DNA from 4 places in the Paenochrobactrum pullorum genome. Region 2 is predicted to be linked to each of the others. Evidence: riboswitches for the same ligand, from Rfam matches in the RefSeq annotation. Region 2 holds a riboswitch; each other region holds the start of a gene.
The links. Region 2 has a riboswitch for cobalamin ahead of JNC77_RS14665 (TonB-dependent receptor plug domain-containing protein). Riboswitches for the same ligand answer to the same signal wherever they lie in the genome.
Positions count from the first base shown of each region.

Region 1 (3,146 bases), on a different contig from region 2:
GTTCGCGGCGCTCATCATCACTTAGATCGTCGATATTTTCAACCGAGCCCATGTCTTGCATAATTTGCCAGAACGGAACTTCCGGCAGACGCATGGAGAAACCGGCACTTTTAATTTCGTTGATTGTCGCTGTTGCTTCCGGCAGTTTGAACGAAATATTTTTGGTTGAATAGGTCCCTTGAATAGGCTTGAGCTCATTGTTGGCTGGGTCAGCCTTTTCAGTATAAAAACGGGTCATGAAGGCGGCATCAATATCTTTGCCATCCGTTGTACCAATAAGAACAGACATTGGCTCTTTGTTGACGGAGCCGTCATCTTTAGGCACTGAAACGGTCATATCCACTTGAGCCGCTTCAAGTTGCATGGAGGCTATCTGGCCGTTTTTCACATCATTCAATGTGAGATTTTTATATAAAGTCTTTTGCTTTGTATCGAGGAAATTTTGCTCGAACTGTATTTCGGAGACATGAATTTTTTTAGCTGAAAAGCGCTCTACTCTTTCTGCCGGTGTCAGTTTGCTGCTGCCACCAAAAAGTTCGGATAAGACTTGTTTGTTGAAATTGGCATCATCAATTTGAAGCTGGGGAATAGTGATTTTGAACTGAGCGGTTTCAGTCGTAATGCCGGTGGCATCTGCTTTTCCGGTCAAGAATAAAAATTGCGGGCGGCCGTCGAATGTCGCAATATTAATGGTCTGGTCGTTTTTGAGCGGCAAGGTTACATTTTTAAGATGAATATTGCCGAAAAAATCAGCGGAAACCGTTTCCGCTTTACCACCACGTTTTTCAATCTGCTGACGAATATTATTTTGTAAATTATATTTGTAACCGGTTACACCGGCACCAGCCACAACGATGATTGCTACAGTGGTCCACAGAAGCGCTTTGCGCCCTTTTCCGCGAGCGGGTTGAGACTGATCTGACATTGAAACCTCTAAAATCTGCATTTATCATAATTTGCTAAATTGATTAAGCAGTCGCTGCTTTAGTCGCAAGTAAAAAAACATGTCGGTTTGTGTTTATTCGATGCTGATCGAAAAAACTAAACCGGTTGTTGAAATGAATAATAATAGCCGCGCTGATTTAACTCTTGTCTTTGATCAATCTTATCGAGGCTTTTTGTTGGAGATACAAAGCCTTGATTGATCATTGGTGACTTGCAGGATTAAATGGGTTCGATTAGACCTTGTTTGCCGGTTTCCATTGGGAATCAAAAGGGAATCCGACATCGCAAAATGATGAAACGGAACTGCCCCCGCAACTGTAGGCGATGAGCGTGCAGCAACAAGTCACTGTGATGAAAATCATGGGAAGACGTTGCACGTGACGATCCGCCAGTCAGGAGACCTGCCGGCAAAAAACTGTAACGCGGCCCGGACGGGGTGTCCGGGGGGGTGTCGTATGATTTTTGCCACAAGACGCAATAGTGCGTCCGCCATAGCCAGCTTAGAGATAACAGTCGACAAGGCTGCTTTTTACCTATGCTATTGCACCGGCATTCCCTCCCTGTTTTCCGGTCGCCTCACCAACCGGAGACGTACATGTTTCACAAGAGACTGATTGCAGCAGCACTGACAGCTGTCTGTTTTACATTGCCGGCCAAGGCCGAAACCAGCTATCCGCTGAGCCTCAACAATTGCGGCGTTGACCTGCGCTTTGAAGCAGCGCCGAAAAGCACCGTCAGTATCGGTCAGGCAGCAACAGAAATTCTTTATTCTCTGGGTCTTGGTGATAAGGTTCTTGGAACCGGCGTCTGGTTCACCGATGTTTTGCCTGAATATAAATCGCTCAATGACGGCATTGAGCGCCTTGCCGACAATGATCCGAGTTTTGAAGCAATTGTTGCCAAAAAACCTGAAATGGTAACGGTTCAATATGAGTGGCATATCGGCCCGCAGGGTATTATTGCCACCCGCGAACATTTCAATGATATCGGTATTCCAACCTATATTCTGGCAACCGATTGTATGAATAAAGACAATAGTGTTGGTTCGGATGGTACCCGTTCCGATATGTTCAAAATTGACAATGTCTATGCGAGCATTAACGAGCTTTCGCAGATTTTCAACGTGCCGGAAAAAGGCGAAGAGCTGGTTGCAAGCCTGAAAGCGCGTGAAGCAGCAGCGGCAGAAAAAGCAAAATCCTTAGGCCTTGCCGATGCGTCTGCATTGTTCTGGTTCTCTTCGGCAGAAATGGATGTTGATCCATATGTCGCTGGTAGCAAAGGTGCACCTGCCTATATGATGGAAAAGCTTAATCTTCGTAATGTCATTGAAAGTGACGAAGAATGGCCGACTGTCAGCTGGGAGACCATTGCCCGTGCTAATCCGACGGTGATTGTCATCGCTGAAATGTCACGCCGTCGTTTCCCGGCCGATGATGTTGAAAAGAAACTGGAATTCTTGAAGAATGATCCGGTTGCCAGCCAGATGGATGCGGTCAAGAATGGTCATATTATTGTTTTGAACGGTCATGCGATGGATCCTTCCATCCGTAATGTGGCAGCTGTTGAATTTTTGGCAGAAAAACTGGCCGGATTTGACCTGAAATGATTGTAACGACAGCCTCCGGCACCTTTGGCCGCACTGCAATGGTGTGGAAAATCTTTCTTTGGACTGTGCTGGGGGCTGGCGCTTTGATGCTGGCCATCCTCATCGGTGTGGTCATTGGTGAAACGCCATTGCCGCTGGATACAGTGACAGCGGTGTTTGCCAATAATCTGTGGGGCGCCACCCATGAGGTTGACCGGATCGATCAGGGTATTATTTGGTCTTATCGCTTGCCACGCACACTGGTGGCAGCGGCTTGCGGTGCAGGTTTGGCGCTTTCCGGTGTTGTGCTGCAATCTTTGGTACGTAATGCTTTGGCCGATCCCTATCTTTTAGGGGTTTCGGCAGGCGCATCCACCGGTGCCGTTGCCGTAACGGTACTTGGTATCGGCGGCGGCATGATTGGTATTTCCGTTGGTGCTTTCAGTGGTGCAGCTTTGGCTTTTTTACTGGTGGTAGCACTGGCGAAAGCGGCTGGTGGCGGATCGGTGCAGCTTGTTTTGGCAGGGATTGCCGGATCGCAGCTTTTTAATGCACTGACGTCTTTTTTTATTGCAAAATCGGCAAATGCTGAACAAGCACGCGGCATCATGTTTTG
Region 1 is NZ_JBHEEH010000005.1:58,885-62,030, reverse strand. It holds gene JNC77_RS09915 (aq_1923 C-terminal domain) at 1-925, opposite strand, end outside; cobalamin riboswitch at 1,177-1,368, shown strand; gene JNC77_RS09910 (ABC transporter substrate-binding protein) at 1,541-2,551, shown strand; gene JNC77_RS09905 (FecCD family ABC transporter permease) at 2,590-3,146, shown strand, end outside.
Region 1: it holds a riboswitch for cobalamin, as region 2 does, so the genes downstream of both, JNC77_RS09910 (ABC transporter substrate-binding protein) here and JNC77_RS14665 (TonB-dependent receptor plug domain-containing protein) in region 2, are expected to answer to the same signal.

Region 2 (3,146 bases):
TCCATGTTTCCGGCTGTTCCAGATCTCGCAATAATGCCCATTGTTGCGCACCATCGCGGATGCGCACACGGCGACGATCTGCCATTAAACTCAAAAACTGGTTTACGTCATCCTGATCGATTTTATAATCAATCATTATCATGATCGGGCCGCTGCGCGAGCGAATATCGAGTTTCAGTTCCGGTTCGTTGAAACGATTGACCGGATCAAGGTTGAGCGCATCAAACTCAGGTAATTTGAACATCAGGCCGATAGCCGCGCCGCCGATGAGCACAATACCGGCAATGATAAGTGACAAATCGACACCTTGCGATTCAGCGATAGAACCCCAAACCCAGCTGCCAGTCGCCATGCCTCCGAAAGTTGCAGTTTGATATAATGCCAGTGCACGGCCAACGACCCAACGCGGCGTGGAAAGCTGCACAGTGACATTGAAAAGCGAGAGTGCCAGCACCCAAGCGACACCTGCAGGCAGCAATAACAACCAGCTGAGCCAAAATTGGGTGCTTAACCCTAAAAAGATACAACTTCCCGCGAACATCAAAAAAGCAAGGCGCACGATCCATTCATTGCTCATGACTTCGCGCAAACGTGCACTCAGCATTGCGCCGCCAATAGCACCCAGACCAAAAGCTCCGAGCATCATACCATAGGTGAGCGCATTACCTGCTACCAGATCACGCGCAACAATTGGCAAAAGTGCAAGAATGGCAATGCCGGAAAAGCCGAACAAAAAGCCGCGAAACATGACCTTCAAAAGGTTGGGCGACATCGATACATAGCGAAGACCGGCGGCAATAGCGCGACCAAAAGATTCGCGTGGTAACGTGTTTTGCGATTTTGGCGGCTGCCATTTAAACAGCGCAACCAGCAATGCGATATAGCTGAAGGCATTGAAAATGAATGCCATTGCAGCACCCGCAGCTGCAACAATCAAACCACCAATGGCAGGCCCCACGCTGCGCATCAGATTGAAACCCATGCTGTTGAGCGCAACTGCGGCAGGTAGATCTTCTCGCGGGACAATATCTCCCATGGAAGCTTGCCATGACGGGTTGTGCAGCGCACCGCCGCAGCCGATTAGAAAGGTAAAGCTTAACAATAGCCAAGGTGTGAGAAGGTTGAAATAAGCAAAGACTGCCAGAGCAAGCGATACCAGCAGCATCATGGATTGTGCGGTGAGCATAATGCGGCGGCGGTCGTAATTGTCGGCCAGCGCGCCGGCTGCAAGAGAAAACACCATGACCGGCAACGTAGTGGAGGCTTGCACCAAAGCAACCATATCCTGGGAAGTTGCAATGGTTGTCATCATCCAACCGGCACCGACTGCCTGAATAAGTCCGCCAAGATTGGAAACCAGCGTTGCAGACCAAAGGGCCCGAAAGGTTTTATGCTGGAACGGAGCAAGGGGCGAAGCTCTTTGCGGCACGGCTGGTGCCTCCTCTTTCATGCGCGGTTTTATAAGGAATAGGTGAGTTTGCGACAAGCGGCAAGCGGCAAGCGGTAATATGTTTGAAGACTGTTTTAAAAGGTCGGCAATATGGTTTATTTTTAGTTAAATTATAAGAGTTGTCTTTGTTGGCGATGCTTGCTACGTCCGATAGTGGAAGAGGTTCTGCTTGTGATGAGCAGATGAAAAGGGAACATGGTGCCGACCTTTTAAATCTTGCGATTTTAAGTCTTATTCCGTGACTGCCCCCGCAACTGTAACCGGTGAGTGATTTTTCGAGAAATGCAGATAGCCAAGCATTTCAAACCACTGATGGTTTTTAATCATTGGGAAGGTGAAAGAGAAGCGAAGACCCGGAAGTCAGGAGACCTGCCTTTTTCGGTCACCCATGCACGGATACGGGGTGTGTCCATGCGCGGTCGTCCGTGGCGGTGACATTGAACAAATGTTGCCGTGCGTCCGGATGATGTTTCATTTCCCGACAAGCGGTTTGGTTATTTAATGGTCATTAATGGCCTGTTGCAAACCTTGTTGGGGAGAGTGAATGTTTAGAAAAATTGTTTTGCTCGGCGGTGTCGCTACCGGAGCATTGGTGTTGTTTTCATTTGCTGCACAAGCACAAAGCATTGGAAGCGAAAACAATGAAATTGTACTGAAAACTATTACGGTCACCACACCATTGCGCCGTGCCAGCGCGTTGGAGCGTTCCACTTCGTCGGTGACAGTGATTGATGAAAAGGAGATCGAGCAATCAGCCGCACCTGACCTGCAATCATTGCTGAAAACTTATACTGGCGTGACCATGATCGCAAATGGCGGACAGGGTTCATCATCGGGGGTGTCCTTGCGTGGCTTTTCATCAAGTCAGACACTTGTACTTGTTAATGGCGTGCGTATGGGATCGGCAACATCCGGTACACCCAACCTGTCCAGCATTCCGCTGTCATCCATTGCGCGGATTGAAATCGCCAAAGGCGGGCATTCGGCACAATATGGTGCGGATGCGATGGGTGGAATTATTAATATTATTACCAAGCAGGGTGGCGCTTGCGAAAATGGCAAGGCCTATTGCGGCTCATGGACGACAGGCGTGACCCATCCGTGGGGCGGTTTTGCTTCCGGTAATATTTCCGGCAAATCGACAAACGGTATTGAATATGGTCTGGGTGCCAGCATTCTGGGTACGCAAGGTTATGATTTCACGACATCTCCGATAGAGAATGATCGCGATGGTTTTCTGCAAGGCAGCTTAAACCTTTCATTGGCCAAGGATGTCGAATGGGGGCGGGTCTATATGGACGGGCTTTATACCCGCGGCCGCAACCATTATGATGGTACAAGCAATACAGCATTTGATAGTGCTGACACGCATAATTTTTCCGGTCGCTTTGGCGCGCGAATTGATCATAGCGATGATTGGTTTTCAACCATCGAAGTGACCAGTTCTTTAGATCAATCGAGACAATTTCGTGCTTCCAAAAAAGGCGATACATTTAAAACCCAGCGTTACGGCATTTTTGCTTCAACACAGAAGGCGTTTAACACGGATAAAACCCAGCAGATCATTGTCGTTGGTGGTGAATTTTATCGTGAGAAAGTCGGCGATGTTGAGTATGAAAAGTCCAGTCGCGATTTAAGCGCTTTGTTTGCTCAATATTCGATTGATTATGCAGATATTCTTATTGATGCGGGGCTG
Region 2 is NZ_JBHEEH010000014.1:24,031-27,176, reverse strand. It holds gene JNC77_RS14670 (MFS transporter) at 1-1,429, opposite strand, end outside; cobalamin riboswitch at 1,594-1,841, shown strand; gene JNC77_RS14665 (TonB-dependent receptor plug domain-containing protein) at 1,995-3,146, shown strand, end outside.

Region 3 (3,146 bases), on a different contig from region 2:
ATTCTGACCGTTTCACGCTTTTCGAAATCAACACCATTGAGGTGTTCAATGAAAGTTGTAACAAAATGCTGACGCGTTTGTTCGCCGTCGCTGACGATGTCAATGCCTGCCTGAACCTGATCATCTAAGGCCAGCCGCAATGCGTCTTGTTTGCCTTCAATCAACGCCTCACCTTCCAGTTTCCAAGGCGACCAAAGTTTCTCCGGCTCAGCAAGCCAAGACGGTTTCGGCAGACTGCCGGCGGTGGAAGTTGGCAACAATGTTTTCATATCAGGTAACCTTATGATTGTAATTCATCAAAGAGCGTAATTGGCAGACCATTCTTCGAGAATGGTTTTGTAGGGTTTGATAAATTGCTCTTCGGCAAACTTTCCTTGCTTAACGGCCATCAGGCTTCGTTCTTCACGATCGTAGACGATTTGTGTCAATGAACAGTCGGAATGCTTCAAATCTGGCTGATAAGTTGCACCCGCAACTGAATTGGCATTATAGATTTCCGGACGGTAAATCTTTTGAAACGTTTCCATCGTGGCAATCGTGCTGATAAGCTCAAGATTGGTGTAATCAGCCAATAAGTCGCCGGTAAAATAGAATGCCAAAGGTGCAACACTATCCGGTGGCATGAAATAGCGAACCTGCAAACCCATTTTAGCGAAATAACGATCAGTCGAAGACAATTCATTTTGTTGATATTCGACACCCAATATCGGATGTTCGTTGACGGTGCGAAAATATGTTTTGCTGGTTGACGCACTCAAACAAATGATCGGCGCCTTGCTAAAATAATCTTTGTAAGCTTTTGAATTTACAAAATATTTAAACAAATTTCCATGTAAATCGCCAAAATTCTCCGGCAGGGTGAATTCAGGAAGATTGCGATTATATTCAGGCAGCAATACGCTAAAATCATAATCACGCACATAAGATGAAAAATTATTCCCCACCACGCCTTCAATGCGCTTATTGGTTTTGTGATCAAAAATATTGGTTTTCAAAATTTCTATCAGTGGAAAAGCATCTGATTTTGATTTCGTATCAATATCCATTTCAACAGAAATGATTTCGATCTCGATAGAATAACGATCGCCTGTTGGATTATCCCAATGCGCCAAAGCGTTGAAACGATTATCAATCATTCGCAATGCACAGCGCAAATTTTGTTGACGGCTCTCCCCTCTGGCCAAATTAGCAAAATTCGTTGTAATTCGGGTACTATCTGCCGGCTGGTAATTCTCGTCAAAAGGAATGCTATTAATAGTCAGTTTAAAGTTTTTGGTCATTGCGATACGGCGTCCTAATTCCTGGAATATAACTTGTGTGCGTGTTAACTTTCAGGACTTCATCATTTTCGGGTTACTCAGTCAGTAATTCCTTACCAACTATAAATTTGTGTGATGCGGGACTTATGCCTGACTCAATGAATGAGTAAAAATGATTTGATTTCATTGAAGCATGAGGGATGCTCATGCTTTGTACGGTGTATCATAGAATGCTTGACCAACAGAAAGTGTTAGGGCATTGCTCTTACTGTCAAGGTTTTATGGATGAACAATCCAGAGCTAAGAGGGAATTCGGTTCAATGCCGGAGCTGCCCGCCGCAACTGTAAGCGGCTAGTCATTGCCCATTGATGTCACTGGGTTTGACTTGGGAAGACGGGCAAAAACATTTATCCGTGAGCCAGGGGACCTGCCACGACAAATAACGACCACGGGCGGGGGTGTCCGGGGTGCCGCTTTTGACCGCCATAGCGGCGTTGTTACTGCGTCATATCCGTTCACTGTCGCTAAATGATGGCAGCATGGATGACTAGCTTAAGCATGATGATTAGAAATAAAGATATAAAACAAACAATTAAAGCGGAATTCAATTCTTTGACTGCCGGTAGCCAAATGTCTTCAATGATGACATGTCAGTATTCTAGCACAGCATTAGGCCTCACAGCATGAGTAAAAAACAATTTTTTATAAATTTCAGGTATCACCATGCTAGATAGACAACATCTGGCCATTCTGCGTGAAATAGAGCGCGTTGGTAGTCTGACGGCTGCCGCCGAGCGTCTCAATGTTACGCAATCAGCACTCAGCCACACAATACGAAAGCTTGAGGAACGCTATGGTGTTGCCATGTGGGAAAAGGATGGTCGCAATCTCCGTCTCACTGAAGCCGGACACTATCTTGTCGCATTGGCTCAGCGTATTTTGCCACAAATAGAAAGAGCTGAAGACGTTTTATCTGACTACCGCTACGGCAAAAGAGGCTCGCTTAAAATTGGCATGGAATGCCACCCATGCCATCAATGGCTGATGGGCGTCACAAAACCCTATCTTATGGACTGGCCGGATGTCGATTTGGCACTGACCACGTCATTTGCTGCCGGTGGTGTTTCCGCATTAACGGGATATGAAATCGATATTCTCATTACTCCCGATCCGATCGAAGCAGCGGGTATCCATTACCTGCCGGTCTTCGACTATGAACTTGTGCTTGCTGTTCCAACGCACCATCCGCTAGCTCTTAAAAACCATGCAGAGCCTACGGACTTGTTAGAAGAAACCCTTTTCACTTATCCGGTGCCACCAGAGCGGCTGGATATATTTACGCAATTTCTTGTGCCGGACAATTGCCGCCCCCGCCACCACCGGAGCGTTGAAACAACAGAAATGATGTTGCAACTCGTTGCAGCCGGACGCGGTGTCAGTGCTATTCCAAATTGGCTCGTGTGCAGGGAAGCAGCGACGCTTGGGGTTCATCCGGTACGAATTGGCAAGAACGGGATACAAAAAAGCATCCACCTTGGCTTGAGAAGTGGTGATGAAACCATTGATTACATCGCCGGCTTTCTCGATACATCCCGTCAAATAGCAGCAGTTTAAGTTACTCTTTAAAGGATTGAGGGCATTCAGCTTTTAGTCTTCATGATTCATGGCGATGCCCTGCCCTTCAAAATATACGCTTTATGAATAGCTGCGTCATCACAGCCATTCCAGATGTCTGCCCTCGCGTGCGCCTGTTACACGATAATGATACCGACATTCTCATACGCAGAGCGCACCATCAATATTCGACAATTGAATAGCCCCTAGATTTGTAGATCCTTTGTGACTTAAAAAAGAGGCAAGGAGCCTACGATGGGTAAAGCTAATTT
Region 3 is NZ_JBHEEH010000013.1:65,810-68,955, forward strand. It holds gene JNC77_RS14555 (methionine synthase) at 1-269, opposite strand, end outside; gene JNC77_RS14560 (DUF1852 domain-containing protein) at 297-1,280, opposite strand; cobalamin riboswitch at 1,517-1,709, shown strand; gene JNC77_RS14565 (LysR family transcriptional regulator) at 1,984-2,874, shown strand.
Region 3: it holds a riboswitch for cobalamin, as region 2 does, so the genes downstream of both, JNC77_RS14565 (LysR family transcriptional regulator) here and JNC77_RS14665 (TonB-dependent receptor plug domain-containing protein) in region 2, are expected to answer to the same signal.

Region 4 (3,146 bases), on a different contig from region 2:
TCTTTTTCAGGTTTTCGGCAAATGCTTTCGGATCATTCACATCACCGGCTTCAACCACAAAACTTTCAAACTCGTCATGGCTATGGGTGTGATCATCATCGTTTTCATGGTGCATTTCATGATGTGATTTGCGATTGGCAATATCATCTTCCGAACCAACACCAAGGCCAAGCAGAATATCTGCACCGATCTTGCCAAAACTTGCAGACACCATATTGGTCTGGCGGGATGAACGTTCCGACACATCTTTGCGCACAGCTACAAGCGCTGCTTCATCAAGCAAATCAGCTTTATTCAGCACGATCAGATCAGCCGCATGGATCTGATCTTCAAAAAGTTCCTCCAGTGGGCTTTCATGGTCAAGGGATTCATCAGCCTGACGTTGCTCATCAATCTTATCGTGGTCATCCGCAAAGCGGCCTTCGGCAACAGCTGCCGCGTCAATTACGGTTACAACGCCATCAACAGTCACTTGCGTTTTAATTTCCGGCCAATTGAATGCAGCCACCAGCGGCTGCGGCAGTGCCAAACCGGATGTTTCAATCACAATATGATCAGGGCGATCTGCGCGTTCCAACAATTTGGTCATGGTCGGGATGAAATCATCGGCAACGGTGCAGCAAATGCAGCCATTATTCAGCTCAATCACATCTTCTTCGGTGCAGCTTTCAATACCGCAACCTTTTAAAATGCCGCCATCAACGCCCAGATCGCCAAACTCATTAATGATCAGTGCAATGCGCTTGCCATTGGCATTTTCCAGCAAATTACGGATCATCGTGGTTTTGCCCGATCCTAAAAAGCCGGTAATGACGGTAGCCGGAATCTTTTGACCCATTTTTTGGCCCTGCATATTCTATCCCTTCATTTTCAACGACAAACCTGCCGCCATAAAGTAAACTTCGTGAGCTTTTTCTGCGACACGCTGATGTAAAAAGCCCGCATAATCCCTAAATTCCCGCGCCATCCGGTTGTCAGGCACAATACCCAATCCCACCTCATTGGAGACAAAAAATATCTCGCCGGAAGTTTTCGGAAAAGTCTCTAAAAGCCGCGCTGTTTCGGCTTCAATATCGCGCTCCGCCATCATCAGATTGGTGACCCAAAGCGTCAGACAATCAACCAGTACAAAATGATTTGGTGCGGCTGTTTTAAGCAAAGCATCCGCCAGATCAAGCGGCTCTTCAACGGTTGTCCAATTCAGGCCGCGCCTGTCTTGATGAAGATTGATGCGCGAACGCATTTCATCATCATAAGCGCGCCCTGTCGCAATATAAAAAGGCTGAAGACCAGAGTTCTCAGCGCAGTTTTCAGCGTATTTTGATTTCCCCGAGCGAGCACCGCCGAGAACAAGCGTAATTTTAGCCGAGGGCATTTTAATTCAAACCCCGACTTCTACTGATGCGTAGCTTTTCACCTTTAAGGCAAATAATGATCTGCTTAAGAAGGAAACCTCCTGAAAGGGGGGGGCAGCACTTAAATTATACACACTAATCAGTGAAAAAAGCGCATTCGATGCGCTATTGTTAGCGTGTGCAGCCATGACAACCTCCGTGCAGGCAGCGAGGAAACCTCCCCTAAGGTGCAGGCAATATGCCTTTTACAACAGGCAGGTCTCCTGGCTCGCGGGTCATTAAGATGAAGCCGCCTTCCCGGTTTCCCAGTGGCTGCGGGTATTAACAACCCACATGGCAACATCCCTCACCGCTCTACAGTCGCGGGGTCGGCTGCTATCAAAATGCTTGATATCAAGCATTTCTCGCATTCCCTCTTCGTTCATCAAATAAGATGATGAAAACCTGATGCAATGGCCTGACATTATGCTGTGTACCAATGATCGTCAATCAACTTGAGACAGTCTGAACTGTGGATCAATGTTTAAATTTTCACAGGCAAACTTAATTGTAACAAAACCTCAATATCCAGATACTGCTCCAAATTATCAGCAAGCTCATTCAATGCATCATCAACACTGGCACGGTAATTTAAACCTGCATCACGCACACCAAGCTTTTCCAGCAATTTTGCCCTGAAACTGTCGGATGCAAAAAGACCATGTAAATATGTGCCGAAAATGCGCCCGTCGGCAGAAACGGCACCGTCAGCACGACCGTCGACAAGCGCAAAAGGGCGCACGCAATCTGCACCACTACTGACACCGCAATGAATTTCATAACCGTCGACAGCTGCGTCATAGGCAAGCGCCTTACCCCGTACTTGACCGAGTATCTTCTCGGCTTTCATAACGGTTTCCATCTGCAAAAGGCCTAATCCTTCAGCTTCTGCAATATCACCATCAATCTGCTCCGGATCACTGATTTTTTGCCCCAGCATCTGATAACCACCGCAAATGCCGATCACATAACCACCACGTTTGACATGGTCATGAATTTGAACGTCCCAACCATTTTCACGCAAGCGTTTCAGATCGCCAATCGTCGATTTTGTCCCAGGCAAAATGATCAATCCGGCATCTAAGGGTATGGGGTCGCCTGCCCGCACCATCACCAGTTCCACATCCGGTTCGGCTTTCAAAGGATCAAGATCATCAAAATTGGCGATTCGATCCAACATCGGCACGGCAATTTTGAGAGCTTTTCCTTGGGGTTCAACCATCTTCTCCAGCACCACCGAATCTTCGGCAGGCAAACGGCCAACAGCTTTGAGCCAAGGCACTACGCCCAAGGACGGCCAGCCGGTAAATTCGGTAACCGAACACAAGCCATCATCAAAAAGCGACACATCACCGCGAAATTTGTTAATCAAAAAACCGACAATCATGGCGCGGTCTTGTTCGGGTAAAATCGTATGAGTGCCCACGAGCGAGGCAATCACCCCGCCACGATCGATATCACCGACCAACACCACCGGCACACCGGCCTTGGTGGCAAAGCCCATATTGGCAATATCATTTTGACGTAAATTAATTTCAGCCGGAGAACCTGCACCTTCAACCAAGACAATATCAGCACCATCGCAAATGTGCAGCCATGACTGCATTACCGCATCCATAAATTGCGGCTTCAAGCGCTGATAATCGCGCCCCTTTGCTTGCCCACGGACTTTGCCTTGCACGATAATCTGACTACCTGTTTCGGATTGCGGCTTTAATAAAACAGGGTTCATATGCACGCTTGTCGGCATAC
Region 4 is NZ_JBHEEH010000002.1:21,082-24,227, reverse strand. It holds gene cobW (cobalamin biosynthesis protein CobW) at 1-838, opposite strand, end outside; gene cobU (bifunctional adenosylcobinamide kinase/adenosylcobinamide-phosphate guanylyltransferase) at 857-1,375, opposite strand; cobalamin riboswitch at 1,592-1,818, opposite strand; gene JNC77_RS06265 (cobyric acid synthase) at 1,879-3,146, opposite strand, start outside.
Region 4: it holds a riboswitch for cobalamin, as region 2 does, so the genes downstream of both, cobU (bifunctional adenosylcobinamide kinase/adenosylcobinamide-phosphate guanylyltransferase) here and JNC77_RS14665 (TonB-dependent receptor plug domain-containing protein) in region 2, are expected to answer to the same signal.